2 regions of the Thalassospira sp. MCCC 1A02491 genome follow, and region 2 is predicted to be linked to the other one. Evidence: predicted binding sites of a transcription regulator. Region 2 holds the regulator's gene; the other holds the start of a gene.
What was found. The regulator LexA, encoded in region 2, represses DNA repair genes until DNA is damaged. The targets are predictions, from matches to a motif close to ATGTTCTANTTTGGTTC.
Positions count from the first base shown of each region.

Region 1 (8,803 bases), on a different contig from region 2:
AAGGCCCGGTCACCGGATTTGATGATTTGAACAATGAAGTTCTGGGCGTGCCGCTTGGCGCGACCTGGCCCAGAAAGCTGATTGCGGGCTATGCCAATATTGTCCGGGTGCCGCGCGGGGCGGAAATGTTAAAGGAAATGCTTCGCGAAGGGCGGATCGATGCGATGTTGCTTGATGGCTATTCCCTGAACTGGGCTGGCGGGGTGCCTGATGGCTATAACGCCATACCCGTGGCAACGATCACGGTTCACAGCTGGCTGCGTGCGGAATTCGCCGAACATATCCCGAAATTCGATCAGGGAACGCGGGCCTATCTCAAGGCCGTGCAGGAAGAAGAATAGGCAGGGCCATGCGTGATGTGAAACAACCGGACCGGATCACCAGAATGCAAGAAATGCCGCCCGCGTGCCGGTGTTTGACGCCGGGCATATTTGCGAAAATACAAGAAAACCCGTGGGGGGGATGAATGGCGCGTGATCTGAATTTCAGGGTGTTCAGGGCCTGTCTGTTTGCCATAGGCTTCGGATTGGCCGGGCTGAGCAGTTTGTTGGTGTCATCCGGTGCACGGGCCGATGAATTCTGTCTTCGCATGGCGATGCCCGAAGTCACCCGTGATGCCGTTGGTGTCGAAGCCTATCGCCGGGCCATGGCCGATGCCGGGCTTTGTATTATTCCGGTATCAATGCCCAATGCGCGTTCCGTGGTTGCCATGCGCAATGGTGAAGTCGATGGTGTATTTGCCGGTCTTGATGATTTTGCCGAACAGGTCGGTCGCCCGCTGATCCGTGGGGATCTTCCGGTCGGGGCGGTATCTGGCGTGCTGGTTGTACGCGACGGCGATATCAAATCGCTTGATGATCTGACCGATCAGGCGGTGGGGATCTGGCTTGGTTCAAGCTGGGCTGAAAAGCTGATGGCGGGTTACCCCAATGTGATGCGCTGTCCGGCCGGTCCCGAAATGATGCAGGAACTGATGCGTGCGGGGCGGCTTGATGCCATGTTGATCAATGAATTTTCACTGATCCTGACGGGCGGTCTGCCCGATGGCTTTGTGTCGATCCCGGTAATGGAACTTGAAGTCTATACATGGCTGCGTGCCGAATTTTCCGACTATTTGCCACTTATTGAAAAAGGCAATCAGGCCTATGTCGATATCCTGAAGAAATGGCGGAAAAAGGCATCATGACGCCCGGCGCGTGACGGGTGCGAAAAATTCGAAAATGTTTGTTTAGATTTCTTGCATATGTCTTTTCTTTTTATCTATAGTTGATCAGCGCAGCAGACGGAAAAACGGTGGCTGTGCGTTAAAATGAACAATGAAAAATTCCGGTCATGACAAGGTGACCGGCACAACAGGCGAGGCCCGGTATCGGCACAAGGTTCACCAAGAACCAGGCGTGATATCGGCTTGGGGGGTTGAATGGTAAAACGCAAATCAACCGGGATCGTGCGATCCTGTATGGTGGTTGCTATTTTCGTGACGGCATTGCTGTTGTCATTTGAATTGCTGCCCTCGGCCCAGGCCGATGCCGCAAACCAGCAGGCAAAAACCATTACCTGGGTTCAGAAATAACTGCCGACGGCCTGCATTGCCAAATCGGTTATCGCCGAAAGGACAAAGCACCAGGGACCTGACACCTGGCACTTGGCATACAGCCTGCGTGTGATCAGACCTTCCTGGATCAAAGGTCTGTCTTGTCCGGTGTCTGGATCTGGGATTCAATGGCCTGATCCGATCCCAGATGGGTGATGTCGATCGGCGTGTTTGTATCCCGGTTGGCATAGACGCGCCCGAAAAAGTCCGACAATTTCTTGGCGACATCTTCGGGCTGGCTGACCTGATGCAGGGTGAATTTGTGGCCGATGCGATCGGTAATATGAAGGTCGCCATAATCAAAGATATTGCCAACGACACTTTTGCTGATGCGGGTTGATTTGATGGCTTCGAACCCGCGATCATCCTGATCCTTGCGCAGGACGCCGCTGCGCGTGATGATGCGGTTGCTGGTAATCACGCGTTCAAAAAAGAACAGATCGCGGATCGCAGTCAGCGGCAAAAGAAGACTGTCCTTTGCGGCGCGTGTCGATGCGCCAAGTACGCGGCGCAGAAGGCTCCAGACGATCGAAATCGCCGCCAGGATCAAGCCGATCAGCGCAAATGAAAACACGAATTCATACTGTTCCCAGATTTCATCAAGGGCTGAAAAAGCTTCGGGTCCGGTCAAAAGATTTCGAAATTGCGGCATCAGGAAATTGTAAATTTCGCGCCAGTGATAGGATGCGTAAATCAGGGCCGCGATCCAGACAATCTTGATCAGGCCGGGCACCAGCACCGATACCGGGGCAATCGGCAAATCCATGATCACCACTTCACCATCCTGAAGATAGCGGCGAATTCCCTTGAACGGTTTGCCGTTATTGTCGGTCTGCTGGGCCTTGGTCATGCCGGTTTCCTTTTGCACGCAATTTCATGAACATACGGTGCGGGCAAAAAATCGCAAGCAGTTGCAAATTTTCGAATTCTGACCGGAGATAATTCTGATTACAAACGCCTGAAAATTTGCGCTTATAGATTTATTGGCCACGCCACCATGGCCACAAACCGGTACATCGCCGGAACAACAACAATGACAGGAAACGCGCCCCATGATCCCCCTGTTTGGTGAGGCCGCCGCCTTTACCGCCGCCCTGTGCTGGGCAACATCAAGCATGATCTTTTCCAATATTGGCGGCAAGGCCGGCGCGCAGACCGTCAATCGCGGGCGTCTGGCCTGTTCGATTTTTTGTCTGACGGTTCTGCACTGGCTTCTTTTGGGAACACCGTGGCCGGAATCAGTTACCTGGGAACAGCTGGGCTGGCTTAGCCTGTCGTCGATTGTCGGGCTGGTGATTGGTGATGCCATGCTGTTTCAGGCCTTTGTCCTGATCGGGGCACGGTTGTCGATGTTGTTGATGTCGACAGTGCCGATCATGGGGGCGGTACTGGCATGGGTGTTGTTTGATGAAACGCTTCGCCCGATTGAAATTCTGGGCATCGCCTGTGGGGTGGGCGGGGTTCTGATTGTCATTCTGGGTAAAAAGGGCCGTCCGGTCGGGCTGGTCGGGCGCAATTATGTGATCGGTATCCTGTGCGGACTGGGCGGCGCCATCGGTCAGGTCGCCAATCTGATCACGGCGAAATATGCGCTGATTGATGGCTATTCCGCATTGTCCGCGACCTGGATCCGTACCCTTGTTGCGGTGATTGCCATGTGGGGAATTGCCCTTGTCTTCGGGCGGGTGCGCCGCACGGTGACTGCGTGCCTTGCCCCGGATGTCGGCAAGTGGCTGTTGCTGGGGGCTTTGATCGGGCCTGCGGTCGGGGTTTGGCTTTCCATGCTGGCGGTTCAGAATGCCAATGTCGGGATTGCATCGACCCTGATGGCCTTGCCGCCGGTTTTGCTGATTGTCTATGAAGGCGCGATCCTGCGCCGGTCGGTGGGCTGGCAGGCCGTTATCGGGACCTGCCTTGCCTTTGCCGGGGTGGCGTTGCTGTTCCTGCATTAGAGATCAAGAGATCAGGGCATTTAGGCATTTAGGCAACTAGGACTGATGTGCCTTTCGCATGCGTCCCCACAACAGCAACCCGCCATAAAGGTTCGCCAGCAAGCTTAACCCGAACAACATCCCCGCCCAGACCGGCAAATCAAATATTGCCGCCGTGCCACGCATTGTTGTGTTGGCAACTGGCGCGGTGGGGGTAGTCGGGGCAGTCGGGTCTGGTGGGTCGGACGTTATGTCGGGTTTGCTCTGATGGGTCAGTTGCACCACATGCCCCATGCCATCACCCACCCGGATGTTCCAGTTTTGCGGTTGTGTGATGTCACGGCCCGGCTGATCCGGGGCAAAGGCAAAATGGCCGCTGCGATCGGTACGCGCCTTTTGCCAGATCTTGCCATCAGGGGCGGTGACGATGACTTCGGCAAATCCCATGGGACTGCCGTCGGTATAGCCAAACCGGTATCGAACCGTATTCTCATTGCCAACAGCCTGCCAGCCAGCCCCGTGGGCGCGGGCATCTGTCGGTTCCGATAGGATCAGAACCGACAACGCCACAAGAACCATGATAACCGGCACCCGGCTGATACCCGCTAGATGCATTTTCCTAGCCGTCCACATGGAAGCTTAGCGTCGCACGAAGGTTATGAACCCGTACCCCGTCTGCGGTATCGGGGATATCGGTTGCAACCCGCACGACCCACAGGCCGGGTGCCGAAATGCGGACCTTGGCAATGGCACTGCCGCGGTCATCGGCAAGGGTTTCGGTATAATAGGCCCAGGAAGACGGGGTTTGGGTAAACCCGGCATAGGTCGCAAGAACGGTGGTGGTTAAAGGCTGCCCGTCAAGCAGGATGCGGAATTCGGCGTCCGTGCCGATTTTGGTCCGGCGCGGATCGCCAAGCGGAACGATTTCAAGCCGATCACCAAGCGGAGTTGTGACCACGGCATTGTCATCAGTTGCCTGCGGGCCGATCAGATGTTTTGCGAATTTCTCGTAACGCGAAGCGGTCAGGGCATCGGGATGCTGTTCAAGCCCGCCTTCCTGCCAGCCATCGGGCGTCTGTGACCAGACAACCGGCAAACGGTGGGCGCCAATCCAGCCGGTTTGCGCATGATCGTCAACAGATGCAACAAGGTTCGGGGCGTTCGGATTTGGTGTGACATCAAGTTCGGTCTGCCCGGCACCGGTGATCAGGCGGGCGCGCACATTTTCGATGGCTTCGGCTTCTTCAGGTGCGCCGAACTGATGGGTCGAATCAAGGAATATCGTTGCCGGTTGGCCCGGCGCAAGGGTGCTTTGTGCGGTGCTGGCGATGAATTCATGGGCGGTTGTCGCACTGCTGATCAGGCACCCGGTTACGCCAATTATCAGGGCACGTGCGAACTTTGATTGAAACATCTGCTATCCTTTGGGAAATTAGGTCTATGAAATGGCGGTATGAACTTTTCAAAATTGTTCATACGAGTCAAGCTGATGATTCTGAAAGGGAATTGATATGACCCGCGTGACGGTATCAATCGAAGATGATCTGATGGAAGCGTTCGACACCTTCCTTGAAGGGCGGGGCTATACCAACCGGTCCGAAGGATTCCGTGATCTGATCCGTGAAAAGCTTCAGAATGCCAAGCTTGACGAAGACCCCAACGGGGTGGGAATTGCCGTTCTGAATTATGTCTATGACCATGAGGAACGCATGCTGGCCTCGCGTTTGATGAGCACCCAGCATGAACATCACAATCTGACGGTGTCGACCGTGCATTTCCACATCGATCATGACACCTGTCTTGAAAGCGTGACCCTGCGTGGCAAGCTTGCCGAAATTCGCGCCTTTGCCGACAAGGTCCTGGCACAGCCCGGTGTGCGCCACGGGCAGCTTTATTCCGTTCCGGGAGAACTGCACATTGAATCCCATCATCACGGGGATGAAGACCACGGCGCGGCCCATACCCACGAACATCTCAAAATTACCACCTGATAAAATTGCCTTTCGGTATGGAGCAGCCCGGTCCGGACAGGGCCGGGCTGTTGTCGTTTGAAAACGCGATTTTTGTTCCCGGGAATGAGAACAAACTTGCAACATCCAAAATTTTATGACAGTGTTCGCATTATGTTCTCAATTCGGCTGCTGACGTGAACAGGGAAACTAGTCTGTCTGGGCAGCAGGTTCTTCAAGCGGTGGCGTTCCGCATTTAGGTCCGGGGAACCGCCTGCGTTGCATCCTACCCGGCCCTGTGGAATAAGAGAGTTCGAGCAATGATTCAGACCGCGCTGCATTTGGTGGATAAGGATACTATGGATAAGCAGAAGGCACTCGAAGCCGCCCTTGGGCAGATCGAACGGGCATTTGGCAAAGGTTCGATTATGAAGCTGGGTCAGCGGGAAAGCGCCGTTGACATTTCAGCCATTTCAACCGGATCACTCGGTCTTGATATCGGACTTGGTATTGGTGGTCTTCCGCGTGGCCGTATCATCGAAATCTATGGCCCGGAAAGTTCCGGTAAAACGACCCTGGCCCTGCACACCATTGCCGAGGCACAGAAACTTGGCGGGACCTGTGCATTTGTCGATGCCGAACATGCGCTTGACCCGGGCTATGCCCGCAAGCTTGGCGTGAATACCGATGAACTTCTGATTTCACAGCCCGATGCCGGTGAACAGGCACTTGAAATCGCCGATACGCTGGTGCGTTCCGGTGCGATTGATGTTCTGGTCGTTGACTCGGTCGCGGCCCTCGTACCGCGGGCCGAACTCGAAGGTGAAATGGGCGATACCCATGTCGGTCTTCAGGCCCGCCTGATGAGCCAGGCCTTGCGTAAACTGACCAGCTCGGTGTCGCGGTCGAACTGCATGGTGATCTTCATCAACCAGATTCGTATGAAAATCGGCGTGATGTTCGGCAGCCCGGAAACCACCACCGGTGGTAACGCGCTTAAATTCTATGCGTCTGTTCGTCTTGATATCCGTCGTATCGGCCAGATCAAGGACCGTGACGAAGTCGTTGGCAACCAGACGCGCGTCAAGGTCGTCAAAAACAAGATGGCCCCGCCGTTCAAACAGGTCGAATTTGACATCATGTATGGCGAAGGCGTTTCCAAGATGGGTGAAATCCTTGATCTTGGTGTCAAGGCAGGCATCGTTGAAAAGTCCGGTTCCTGGTTCTCCTATAACTCGACCCGGATCGGTCAGGGCCGTGAAAACGCCAAGAACTTCTTGCGCGAGAATCCGGAAATGACCCAGGAAATCGAAAACAGCATTCGCGAAAGTGCCGGCCTGATCGCCGAAAGCATGACGAATATGAGCGAAGATGACCCGGTCAATGATGATTGATCGCGCTGTTTTTGCACGATGATTTTAAAAAGACGGGCCGTGATTTCGGCCCGTCTTTTTTGTTTGGGCCATCAAATCCTTCACCCCGTTCAAAGGTGCAGCCATGATTACCTGCTATTTGAAATATATTATCGACAGTCACAAAATTCCCGAGTTCGAGGCATATGCCAAACGCTGGATTCCGATTGTCAATCGTATGGGCGGGACCCATCACGGCTATTTCCTGCCCCATGAAGGGGCGAGTAATGTGGCCTATGCGCTGTTCAGTTTTCCAAGCCTTGCCGAGTATGAAGAATACCGCAATCGCATGGCTGGTGACCGCGAATGTCAGGATGTTCTGAATATGGAAATCCGCAATCGCAGCATCATTTCCTATGAACGCAGCTTCATGCGCCCGGTCCTGGACTAGGGGCGGGCGGGGCTATGATCCGCGCCGCGTTGCGGTCGTTGCCGCTGCCGGGATTTGCTGCTGTTGCCACTGGCTGGGTGTTTGGCCGGTAATGCGCAGGAATTCGCGATTGAAATTCGATTTGGTGTTAAAGCCGCTTGAAAGCATGGTGGTTGTGACATTCTGCCCTCGCGCAAGTTCCCCGCAGGCATGATCAATCCGGAACCTGTTGATATAGCGCGACACATTTTCCCCGGTACTTTGATTGATCGCTGTGGATACCTGTTTCAACGGATAGCCCAGCCGCCGCGCAATCCGCGCCAGCGTCAGATCGGGATCAAGAAACAGTTTCTGACCGTTTATAAGCTGATCAAGTGCCGCCATGATTTCATCGACCGGGATATCGGGCGTATCGGGCGCGGTTTTGTCAGGCGCGCTTGACGGTTCGATATCATCACCCCCGTTGTCATCATCGCCCGATCCGATGGCAAGATCGGGCGAAAGCGCCAGAAACCCGATGGTCAGCACTGCCAGCGACGAAAAGATGCTTAAAATCACACCGGTTGCGCCTTCTGCCCCGAATTGCAGGGCTGCCGCGATCAAAAGATCACTAAAGGCCGAAACAATCAGTGCAATGGCAATCACCCGCCAGATCAATGCCGGTACATGCCCCGATGCCAGACGCGAATGGGCCAGATCATTGCCCTGACGATGCAGGGCAATCAGGATGGCAGACGCATAGCCGACAAAAAGCCCGCCAAGCAGGGCATCAATCAGAACCGGCATGGCAAGGATCACGATCACCATCACCACCGGGGCCAGAAAATGGCAAAGATCGGTGGCGACAAGGCGCGACCGCACACTGCTTTGCAAAAAGGCCATCCAGGCCAGCGCCGGGATCATTGATGCCATGACCGGCTGCAACAACCGGATGGCATCAAACCCGTAATAATGAACCAGCGACACGGTCACACTCTGACAGGCGCAGGCCAGCAGCAAGGCGGCAAGCAACCGGCTGGTCTTTTCAAACAGGATTGCCCGCAAAAACAGATAACCCAGCAACAGGGCGACGATCATGGGTACGGGAAGTGCGATCATGTCTTGTGGCGATCCGATCATAAAACGTCCGAAAACCGGTTTTGCACGTCCTATAACCGGTTCAAGGACGCCAGCCCCCGAAATCAGGAGCAATTTCAACCCGGTGAAGATTAAAACACGGATTGAAATCATGAAACATGTAACTTCTGCGGCCCTTCTTTCACTTGGTCTTGCCAGCGTTCCTTGCATGGCGACCCCGTCCGCGGCACAGGAACTGGCGGGCTATGACCGGTTCGATGTCACCGCATCACACAGATCCATGCCGCTTTCTGCGTCCATCTGGTATCCGGCGGGGACTTATATCTATCGTGCGCCGGTCACCAAAAGCGCAATCTGGCAAAGCACGGATGCCTATATCGGGGCAGCGATTGCACCGGGAAAACACCCGCTGATCCTGATCTCGCACGGATCGGGCGGCAATATGGATGCGCTGGGCTGGCTGTCATCGC
Region 1 covers NZ_LPVX01000005.1:41,940-50,742, forward strand. Annotated here, with positions in the region: gene AUQ42_RS02940 (ABC transporter substrate-binding protein) at 1-341, shown strand, start outside; gene AUQ42_RS02945 (hypothetical protein) at 467-1,186, shown strand; gene AUQ42_RS15725 (hypothetical protein) at 1,421-1,573, shown strand; gene AUQ42_RS02950 (PH domain-containing protein) at 1,683-2,444, opposite strand; gene AUQ42_RS02955 (DMT family transporter) at 2,647-3,546, shown strand; gene AUQ42_RS02960 (carboxypeptidase-like regulatory domain-containing protein) at 3,583-4,140, opposite strand; gene AUQ42_RS02965 (DUF4198 domain-containing protein) at 4,145-4,939, opposite strand; gene nikR (nickel-responsive transcriptional regulator NikR) at 5,037-5,516, shown strand; gene recA (recombinase RecA) at 5,795-6,868, shown strand; gene AUQ42_RS02980 (NIPSNAP family protein) at 6,972-7,277, shown strand; gene AUQ42_RS02985 (AraC family transcriptional regulator) at 7,290-8,354, opposite strand; gene AUQ42_RS02990 (hypothetical protein) at 8,485-8,803, shown strand, end outside.
Region 1: a site for LexA is predicted at 5,605-5,621, ahead of recA (recombinase RecA). Genes of this name have one in related genera too.

Region 2 (8,803 bases):
AGGGCGACCGGTTGATCCGGTCGCCCTTTTTCTTTTATGACATTTACGACCAAGACCAACATTTGGATAGACCATGGAAATCAAACCGGATTTCAACAGCTTCAAGCAAAATTACGATAACGGCGTCTCGCAGGTTCTCTGGACTGCGTTGACAGCCGATCTGGATACGCCGGTTTCGGCTTTCCTCAAGATCGCCGAAGGCATGCCCAATACCTATTTGCTTGAATCTGTTGAAGGCGGCGCTGTTCGCGGTCGGTATTCGTTTCTGGGCCTTAAACCCGACCTGATCTGGCGGTGTTTTGGCAACAAGGCCGAACTGAACCGCCGTGCGATGGCCGATGCCGACGCCTTCGTTGACGAAGCCGAAGCCCCGCTTGAAAGCCTGAAAAAGCTGATTGCCGAAAGCCATATCGAACTGCCCGACAATCTGCCGCCAATGAGTGCCGGTCTGGTTGGCTATATGGGCTATGACACAGTGCGTCTGATGGAAAAGCTGCCAGACAGCAACAAAGACGAACTTGGCGTACCTGATGGCATTTTCATTCGCCCGACCGTCACGGCAAGCTTTGACACCATCGAAGATACCGTAACCGTCGTCACCCCGGTCCGCCCGGAAGACGGCATTGATGCCAATGCGGCTTATGATCTGGCCTGTGCGCGGCTCAATGACGTGGTGATGCAGTTCCAGCGCAATCTGTTCATCGATCGCCGTTCCAAATCCGTGCCCGATACCCTGCCCGCTCCGAAGGTCAGCGTGGATGAAGCCGGGTTTTATGACATGGTCGACAAGGCCAAGGAATATATCCGGGCTGGCGACATTTTCCAGGTGGTGCTGTCGCAACGCTATACGCTGCCCTATCAGTTGCCGCCTTTTGCGTTTTATCGTGCGCTGCGCCGAATCAACCCGTCACCTTTCATGTTCTATCTTGATATTGGTGGTTTCCAGGTGGTCGGCGCCAGCCCGGAAATTCTGGTGCGGCTGCGCGACGGCGAAGTCACCATTCGCCCGATTGCCGGAACACGCCGGCGCGGCAAAACGCCAGAAGACGACAAGGTCATGGCCCAGGACCTTCTGGATGATCCGAAAGAGCGATCCGAGCATCTGATGTTGCTTGATCTTGGTCGCAATGATGTCGGGCGCGTGTCAAAACCGGGCACCGTGCGCGTCACAGATCGCGAACAGATCGAATATTATTCCCACGTCATGCATATCGTTTCCAATGTCGTCGGTCAGATTGACGAAACGAAATATGACGCCATGGATGCGCTCAAGGCCGGCTTCCCGGCCGGAACCGTATCGGGTGCCCCCAAAGTTCGGGCCATGGAAATCATTGATGAACTGGAATCGGTACGGCGCGGCATTTATGCCGGGTGTATCGGCTATATCTCGGCTGACGGGTCAATGGACACCTGTATCGCGCTGCGCACCGCCGTCATCAAGGACGAGAAAATCCATATTCAGGCCGGTGCGGGGATTGTCGTCGACAGCAAACCGGAACTCGAACACAAGGAATGCCGCAACAAGGCCGGTGCCCTGATGGCCGCGGCCCGCGAAGCATACCGATTTGCGTAATATCCAAGCTGATCAAATACCAAAGGGCCGCAATCATTTGCGGCCCTTTTAATGTCTGCATTTTTCAGAATATCAAACTAACCGGTTACGCTTTGTGATGACCGGCGCAAGATATCCGTGACCGGAACAAGCACAAAGCCGCGTGCTTCGATTTCGGGTATCCATTTTTGAAGGGCACTGATCGTCAGGTCACGGGGATGTCCAATGGCAATCGCATATCCCTGTTTGGCTGCTACACGTTCGGTACGCGCCAGCATTTCTGCGATTTTTTCCGCATCATCCGCATCATCGATGAAAACGTCGCGTGTGATGGCGGGAACGCCGAATTTGTTGGCGGTCGAATAGCCGACCGATGTGGCGCTTGTACGCGAATCAAGGAACATCAATCCGCGCGACTTCATGACTTCCATCACGATCCGCATCCGTTCCGGATCGGATGTGAATTTGCTGCCCATATGGTTGTTCACACCGACATAACCGTCAAACCGGTCAAGCATCCAGTTCATTTCACTGAGGATTTTTTGACGATCATAGGTCGCAAGCAGCGCGTGCGGCCCCGGATCCACCGCAGCAGATGACGGCTCCATCGGCATGTGAAGCATGACCTCGTGCCCGGCAGTGCGTGCGGCATTGACTTGCGGCTGCAAATCGCGAGCATAGGGCAAATAGGAAATCGTGATCGGTCCGGGCAGTTTGACCGTGCGCGCGGTGCGCGGCTGGTCCAGACCGGCATCATCAATCACGATTGCAATGACCGGTTTCTGCCCGGCATCGGGGGCAAGGGCTGCAAATTTGCGCCAGGGCACAGAATTGTCTGTCGGCGTAGCAGTTGTCAGCGCCGGGCTATCCGTACCGCTTTCACCAGGCAAGACCGATGTTTTGGAGTCTGGTTTCGGGTTTTCGACGAAATCGGACAGGTTTTGCCCACCCTGCCCCTGATTTTTGGTCTGATTTGCCGTCTGGCGCCCGTTTTCATCAATCAGATAGCCTGTGCGTCCCTGAATGCCCGTGGGCGGTGTGTCGGGAAGCTGATAATCCTTGCGCAGCATCGGCTTTGTTTCGGGTGCCGCAAGTGTATAGTCGGGTGCACGCTGATCGGATGCACGGCCGAACTCGTCGGACGCGCGGTCAAGTTCAAGCATGCTGCCAACGGCAATAATGGCCGACAGCGTTCCCGCAACAAAGGCACCCCCCAGCATCAGGCGGCCAATGCCACCCGATTTCTTTTTCGGTGCAGCTTTTTTGCGGTTGGATTTTTTGGGTGCCGCCTTTTTTCGTTTGGCGGTCGTTGCCCGGCGTGCCACGCGGTGGTCTCCAGTATCGTTTTCTGGGTCGCTCGTAGGCTCTGCGAAGATGACCTCGCAGCTCCTTCCCATATGGTGATTATAGACCGATCATGTCGGATATTGTCGGGATGTTTTAAATCGGTGCTGGTTAGCACCGGGTTAAGAGATCCTTTATGCGCGGGCGACAACAACCGGCTGTAGGAAAAAACCCTTACCCTGCTTCCGCTTGACGTAGCGGCAAGGGCGTTTATTCTCTGCCGACCTTCATGTGTACAGGCGCCTTTTCCGATGTATCTCCTCATCGATAATTACGACAGCTTCACATTCAATTTGTGGCATTATCTGCGCGAACTCGGCCCCGAGGTCGAAGTGCGCCGCAATGATGAGATTTCCGTTAAAGATGCGCTTGCTCTCAAGCCCGAAGGCATTGTGATTTCACCTGGCCCCTGTGATCCGGAACGCGCAGGTATCTGTCTTGATCTGATCAGGGAAGCAGCCGGCCAGGTCAAACTTCTGGGCGTGTGCCTTGGCCATCAATCGATTGGTCAGGCTTTTGGCGGCAAGGTTGTTCGCGCCCCCGAATGCATGCATGGCAAAACCGATGCCATGAACCATTCAGGCGCCAGCGTCTTTGCCGGTCTTCCAAGCCCGTTTGAAGCAACGCGTTATCATTCTTTGGTGATTGAACGCGAAACTTTGCCTGACAGTCTTGAAATCACGGCCGAAAGCGCGGATGGTCTGATCATGGGCGTTCGGCACAAAACCCATCAGATACATGGCGTTCAGTTCCATCCCGAAAGCATCGCATCGGAACATGGCCACGCATTGTTAAAGAATTTTATCGACTTTACCGGCGCCTGAAACCGCACCGGACCGCAAACCGAGGAAACCCGAATGTCGACTGATAATGATCTGAAGCCAATTCTGGCCAAAGTCGCAGATGGTGAAAAGCTGACCGAAAGCATGGCCGAACAGGCCTTTAACGTGCTGATGTCGGGTCAGGCAACCCCGTCGCAAATGGGGGCTTTCCTGATGGGGTTGCGCATTCGGGGCGAAACCGTTGACGAAATTACCGGGGCAGCACGTGTCATGCGTGAAAAGGCCACCGGCATCATTGCCCCGGAAAATGCGGTTGATACCTGTGGCACAGGTGGTGATGGCAGCGGCACCTTCAATATTTCAACCGGTGCGGCGATTGTTGCCGCCGCCGCAGGTGCGACTGTTGCCAAACACGGCAACCGCGCGGCATCGTCGAAATCGGGTTCGGCTGATGTGTTGATGGCGCTTGGTGTCAATCTTGATGCCGATATGAAATTGCTGGAAAAGGCCCTCCGTGAGATTGGGCTGTGCTTCATGATGGCGACCCGTCACCATTCGGCGATGCGTCACGTGATGCCGACCCGCGTTGAAATGGGCACACGCACGATCTTTAACCTGCTGGGTCCGCTTGCCAACCCTGCAAAGACCAAACGCCAGGTTCTTGGCGTCTTTGCCAAGGAATGGGTCGAACCGGTTGCCCATGTGCTCAATCGCCTTGGATCGGTTCATGCATGGGTGGTTCATGGCCACAGCGGTCTTGATGAAATCTCGACCACGGGCCCGACCTTTGTCGCCGAAGTCAAAGACGGCAATGTTAGGACCTTTGAAATTTCCCCGGGCGATTTCGGGTTTGAGACAGCAACGCTTGATGACCTTAAGGGCGGCGATGCGGATGTGAATGCCAAGGCCATTCTTGACCTTCTGGCAGCGAAAAAAGATGCCTATCGCGATATCGTTCTGATGAATGCCGGGGCGGCACTTGTGGTGACCGGCGTTGCCAGCGATCTTGCCGATGGCATCAAAAAGGCATCCGAAGCAATTGATAGCGGCAAGGCCGCAGAAACGCTTCAGGGTCTTGTCACCATTACCAACGAAGGAAACGCAGCGTGAGCGACGTTCTTAAGAAAATCTGCGACGACAAACGCGAACACGTTGCCGCCTGCAAGTCCCGCAAAAGCCTTGGCACACTTGAAGCCGAAGCCAAAGCTCAATCGGCACCACGCGGCTTTATCAAGGCCCTTGAAACCAGTGTTGCCGATGGCCGTTATGGCCTGATTGCCGAAATCAAGAAAGCATCCCCATCCAAGGGACTAATCCGCGCCGATTTCAATCCGCCGGAACTGGCAAAGGCCTATCAGGCTGGCGGGGCAAGCTGCCTTTCGGTTCTGACCGATGTGCCCTATTTCCAGGGTGATGACAGCTATCTTGTGGCGGCGCGTGCGGCTGTTGATCTTCCGGCATTGCGCAAGGATTTCATGGTTGATCCCTATCAGATCACCGAAGCACGCGCCTTGGGGGCCGATTGCATTCTTTTGATTATGGCAGCTCTTGAAGACGAACTGGCTGCCGAACTTGAAGATGCCGCACACAGTCTTGGCATGGATGTTCTGATCGAAGTTCACAACGCGCCGGAACTTGAACGTGCCCTGAAACTGAAATCGCGTCTGGTCGGGGTCAATAACCGTAACCTCAAGACCATGGAAATTTCGCTGACCACGACCGAGGAACTGGCTGGCATGGTCGATAGCGACCGTCTTCTGGTCGCCGAAAGCGGATTGTTCACGCCCGAAGACCTTGCACGCATGGCCAAGGTTGGTGCGCAGTGCTTCCTGATTGGGGAAAGCCTGATGCGTCAGGATGACGTGACTGCGGCAACCCGCAACCTTCTTGGCCTTGCGGCCTGACCTGAGACTGGCAAAGCACATGACAGACAAGCTTTCCCATATTGATGCCGGTGGCAACGCCGTGATGGTGGACATTTCGGACAAGGCCGATACCACCCGCATTGCCATTGCCAAGGCGCGGGTATTGATGTCTGCGCAAACGGCAAAGCTGATTGCCGATCGTGGCCACAAAAAGGGTGATGTTCTTGGTATCGCCCAGCTTGCCGGGATCATGGGAGCAAAAAAGACCCCCGATCTGATCCCGCTTTGCCATCCCCTGCCCCTGACATCGGTGACGGTTGATCTTGAACTGGCCGATGATGTTGACGGGGTCGATATCACTGCGACCTGCAAGACCACCGGCAAAACCGGTGTCGAGATGGAGGCGTTGACAGCGGCCTCTGTCGCCGCCTTGACCGTGTTTGACATGTGCAAGGCTGTCGACAAGGCCATGCAGATTACCGATATCCGCGTCACTCGCAAGGAAGGCGGGAAATCGGGGACTTTCATCGCCGATTAGGGTGTTTGCTGGCGGGCGAGCACAATTCAAAAGCCGCAACTATTGCCTGAATTACGGCCAATCCGTTGTTTTTGGCCCGACGCGCTTGACCCGACAAAAGAACTAAAGTAGAACATTTATGTATCCTTTTTGTTCTTGCTACAGGTTCGGGAAATATCATGCTGACGCGCAAGCAATATGAGTTGCTGGTCTATATTGACAATTACCTTCGCGATCACGGTATCTCGCCCTCTTTCGATGAAATGAAAGAGGCCCTGAACCTTAAATCCAAATCGGGGATCCATCGTCTGATTACCGGGCTTGAGGAACGCGGTTTTATCCGCCGTCTTGCGCATCGCGCCCGTGCGCTGGAAGTCATCCGGCTTCCGGAAAACAGCGACGATGACACCCCCGAAACCCCGAACAACGTCACATCCATTGCCAGTGCGCGCAAAGCCCCCCATCGTCCGGCAACCGTGCCTACGGCCTTTTCCGAAACCGGTGAAGCCATTTCGCTTCCGCTTTACGGGCGAATTGCTGCGGGTACCCCGATTGAGGCATTGCGTGATCAAAGCACCATGGTTCAGGTGCCCGCTGCCCTTTTGGGATCAGGCGATCATTATGCACTTGAAGTATCGGGTGATTCCATGGTCGAGGCCGGCATCCTTGATGGTGATACCGTTCTGATCCAGCGGTGCGAGCAGGCCCATGATGGCACGATTGTCGTTGCCCTTGTCGATGACAGCGAAGCGACCCTTAAGCGCCTTAAACGCGGGCGCGGTGAGGTTCTTCTGGAACCGGCGAATGCCCGGTATGAGACGCGCGCCCTGTCACCGGATCGCGTCCGCATTCAGGGCCGCCTGGTCGGGTTGCTGCGCCAGTATTAAGCCACCGACAACTGCACACACAAAATCGCCCGTTGTGATCTTCACTCGGGCGATTTTATGTATTCGGGATCAGTTCGCCCGACCAGATCCAGTCACGGCCACTGATTACCGTTGCGATGGAGCAGCTTTGCCGCCAATAACGATCCATGGCCAGTGACCGGATATTGCCCGCACGGTTTCAAATGACGACCTTCCCTGATCAAGCTTAGCCGTATCAAGGGCGACACCGCCCTGCCACCACAAGACGTCATCATCAATCATCACCCGCGCCCCGGCCTGGCGACAGGTTCGGATTGGCAAATCGTTTTTTAGCGTAATCATAAGATCGGCATTGCGACAGGCATAGAACGGATTGGCCAGACTGGTTGCGACAATGGTCCTAGTCTCCTTATCACCAGCGCCAGTGACCAGAAGACAGGGATCGTTTTTACAATGGCTTATTCTTGTGGCTTCATCTTCCGGACGGATGCCAAAACGGCTCATCCACAGGGATTTTTGGAAATCACCAAGTCCGTCGGCCACATGCAGGATTTCCAGTTCCCTGTCATAAACGGCCCAGCTTTCCTGATCACCCGATACAAGAACATCTGGTGTTTGGTGGGTCACCTGCGCAATGATGGCAATGATCAAAAGCGGCCCGGACACCACAAGGGCAATCTGATCGCGCCAGATCACGGCCCACGCAATTGCCAGCAACAAACAGGCGGTTGCCACATCACCGAGACCGGCCACATACCACAACCCCCATTCCTGGGCGGCGACAAGGGATGCTGTTTTGATCAGAACAGTCAATCCGGGCGTCATCAGCGCAAGCACACCGCCCGCCAACCCGAATGGCATGAATGCCAGCGTCAGTACAATTAACGGCATCACCCAGAATGCCATTATCGGAATGGCAACCAGATTGGCAACAATGCCAAGCACCGATATCCGCCCGAAATGAAATCCGATAATCGGTGCCGTCACAACCGTCACAATGACACTGGTGATCAAAAGCCCCGCCATATAGACCACAAGACGTTCATGCCACGGACGTCCGCCATGGCGGTCAAGCCAACGGCGCCCGGGCCCGTCATAAAAGGCAACAAGTGCCCCTACAGCCGCAAAGGAAAGTTGAAAACTGGCACCAAGTACCGCATCGGGCCTTAACACCAGAACAACCAGTGCGGCCACCCCCACGAGCCGTAACGATATGGCACGGCGATCAAGCAACAGGGCGATCCATACAACCAGCAGCATCACAAAGGCCCGCTGCGTCGGCACTGTTGCCCCCGACAGTCCGAGATAAATGAACCCCGCCCCGGCGGCCGCAAGTGCCGCCCATTTTTTGACCGGATAGCGCAATGCGATCCCCGGTATCGCAGCCAATCCCAGACGCACCAGAAAGAAAACAGTTCCGCACAGTAACCCCATATGCAATCCGGAAATCGCCAAAAGATGGGCAAGCCCGGATTTTCTCAGATCCTCGGCAATTTCAGCAGTGACATCGCCGCGTTCACCGATGATCAATGCTTTGGCAATCCCGGCTTCGGGCGCGGTTACATATCGATTGATCACGTCGGATATTTTCTGACGCAGATATTCAACAATCGATCCTATGCCATTGTTTTCATATGCATCCTTCTCGCTCAACACTTCGAACTGACGACCGAATGCAAACCCTGTTGCGCCGATCTGGCTGAAATAAAGGTTGCGCGCGAAATCGGGATCACCGGGAACCGACGGCGGGCGCAGGGGAAACAACCGTGCCTTTACGCGCACCTCATCACCGATAGAAAGCGCACTGTCACCGAGAAAACTGAGCCGGATATTCCAGCCGATCTGATCTTTGGAAAGACCCTGAATATTTGTCGGAT
Region 2 covers NZ_LPVX01000029.1:73,579-82,381, reverse strand. Annotated here, with positions in the region: gene trpE (anthranilate synthase component I) at 74-1,573, shown strand; gene AUQ42_RS10050 (divergent polysaccharide deacetylase family protein) at 1,651-2,877, opposite strand; gene AUQ42_RS10045 (aminodeoxychorismate/anthranilate synthase component II) at 3,148-3,720, shown strand; gene trpD (anthranilate phosphoribosyltransferase) at 3,754-4,788, shown strand; gene trpC (indole-3-glycerol phosphate synthase TrpC) at 4,785-5,582, shown strand; gene moaC (cyclic pyranopterin monophosphate synthase MoaC) at 5,602-6,081, shown strand; gene lexA (transcriptional repressor LexA) at 6,240-6,947, shown strand; gene AUQ42_RS10020 (ComEC/Rec2 family competence protein) at 7,053-8,803, opposite strand, start outside.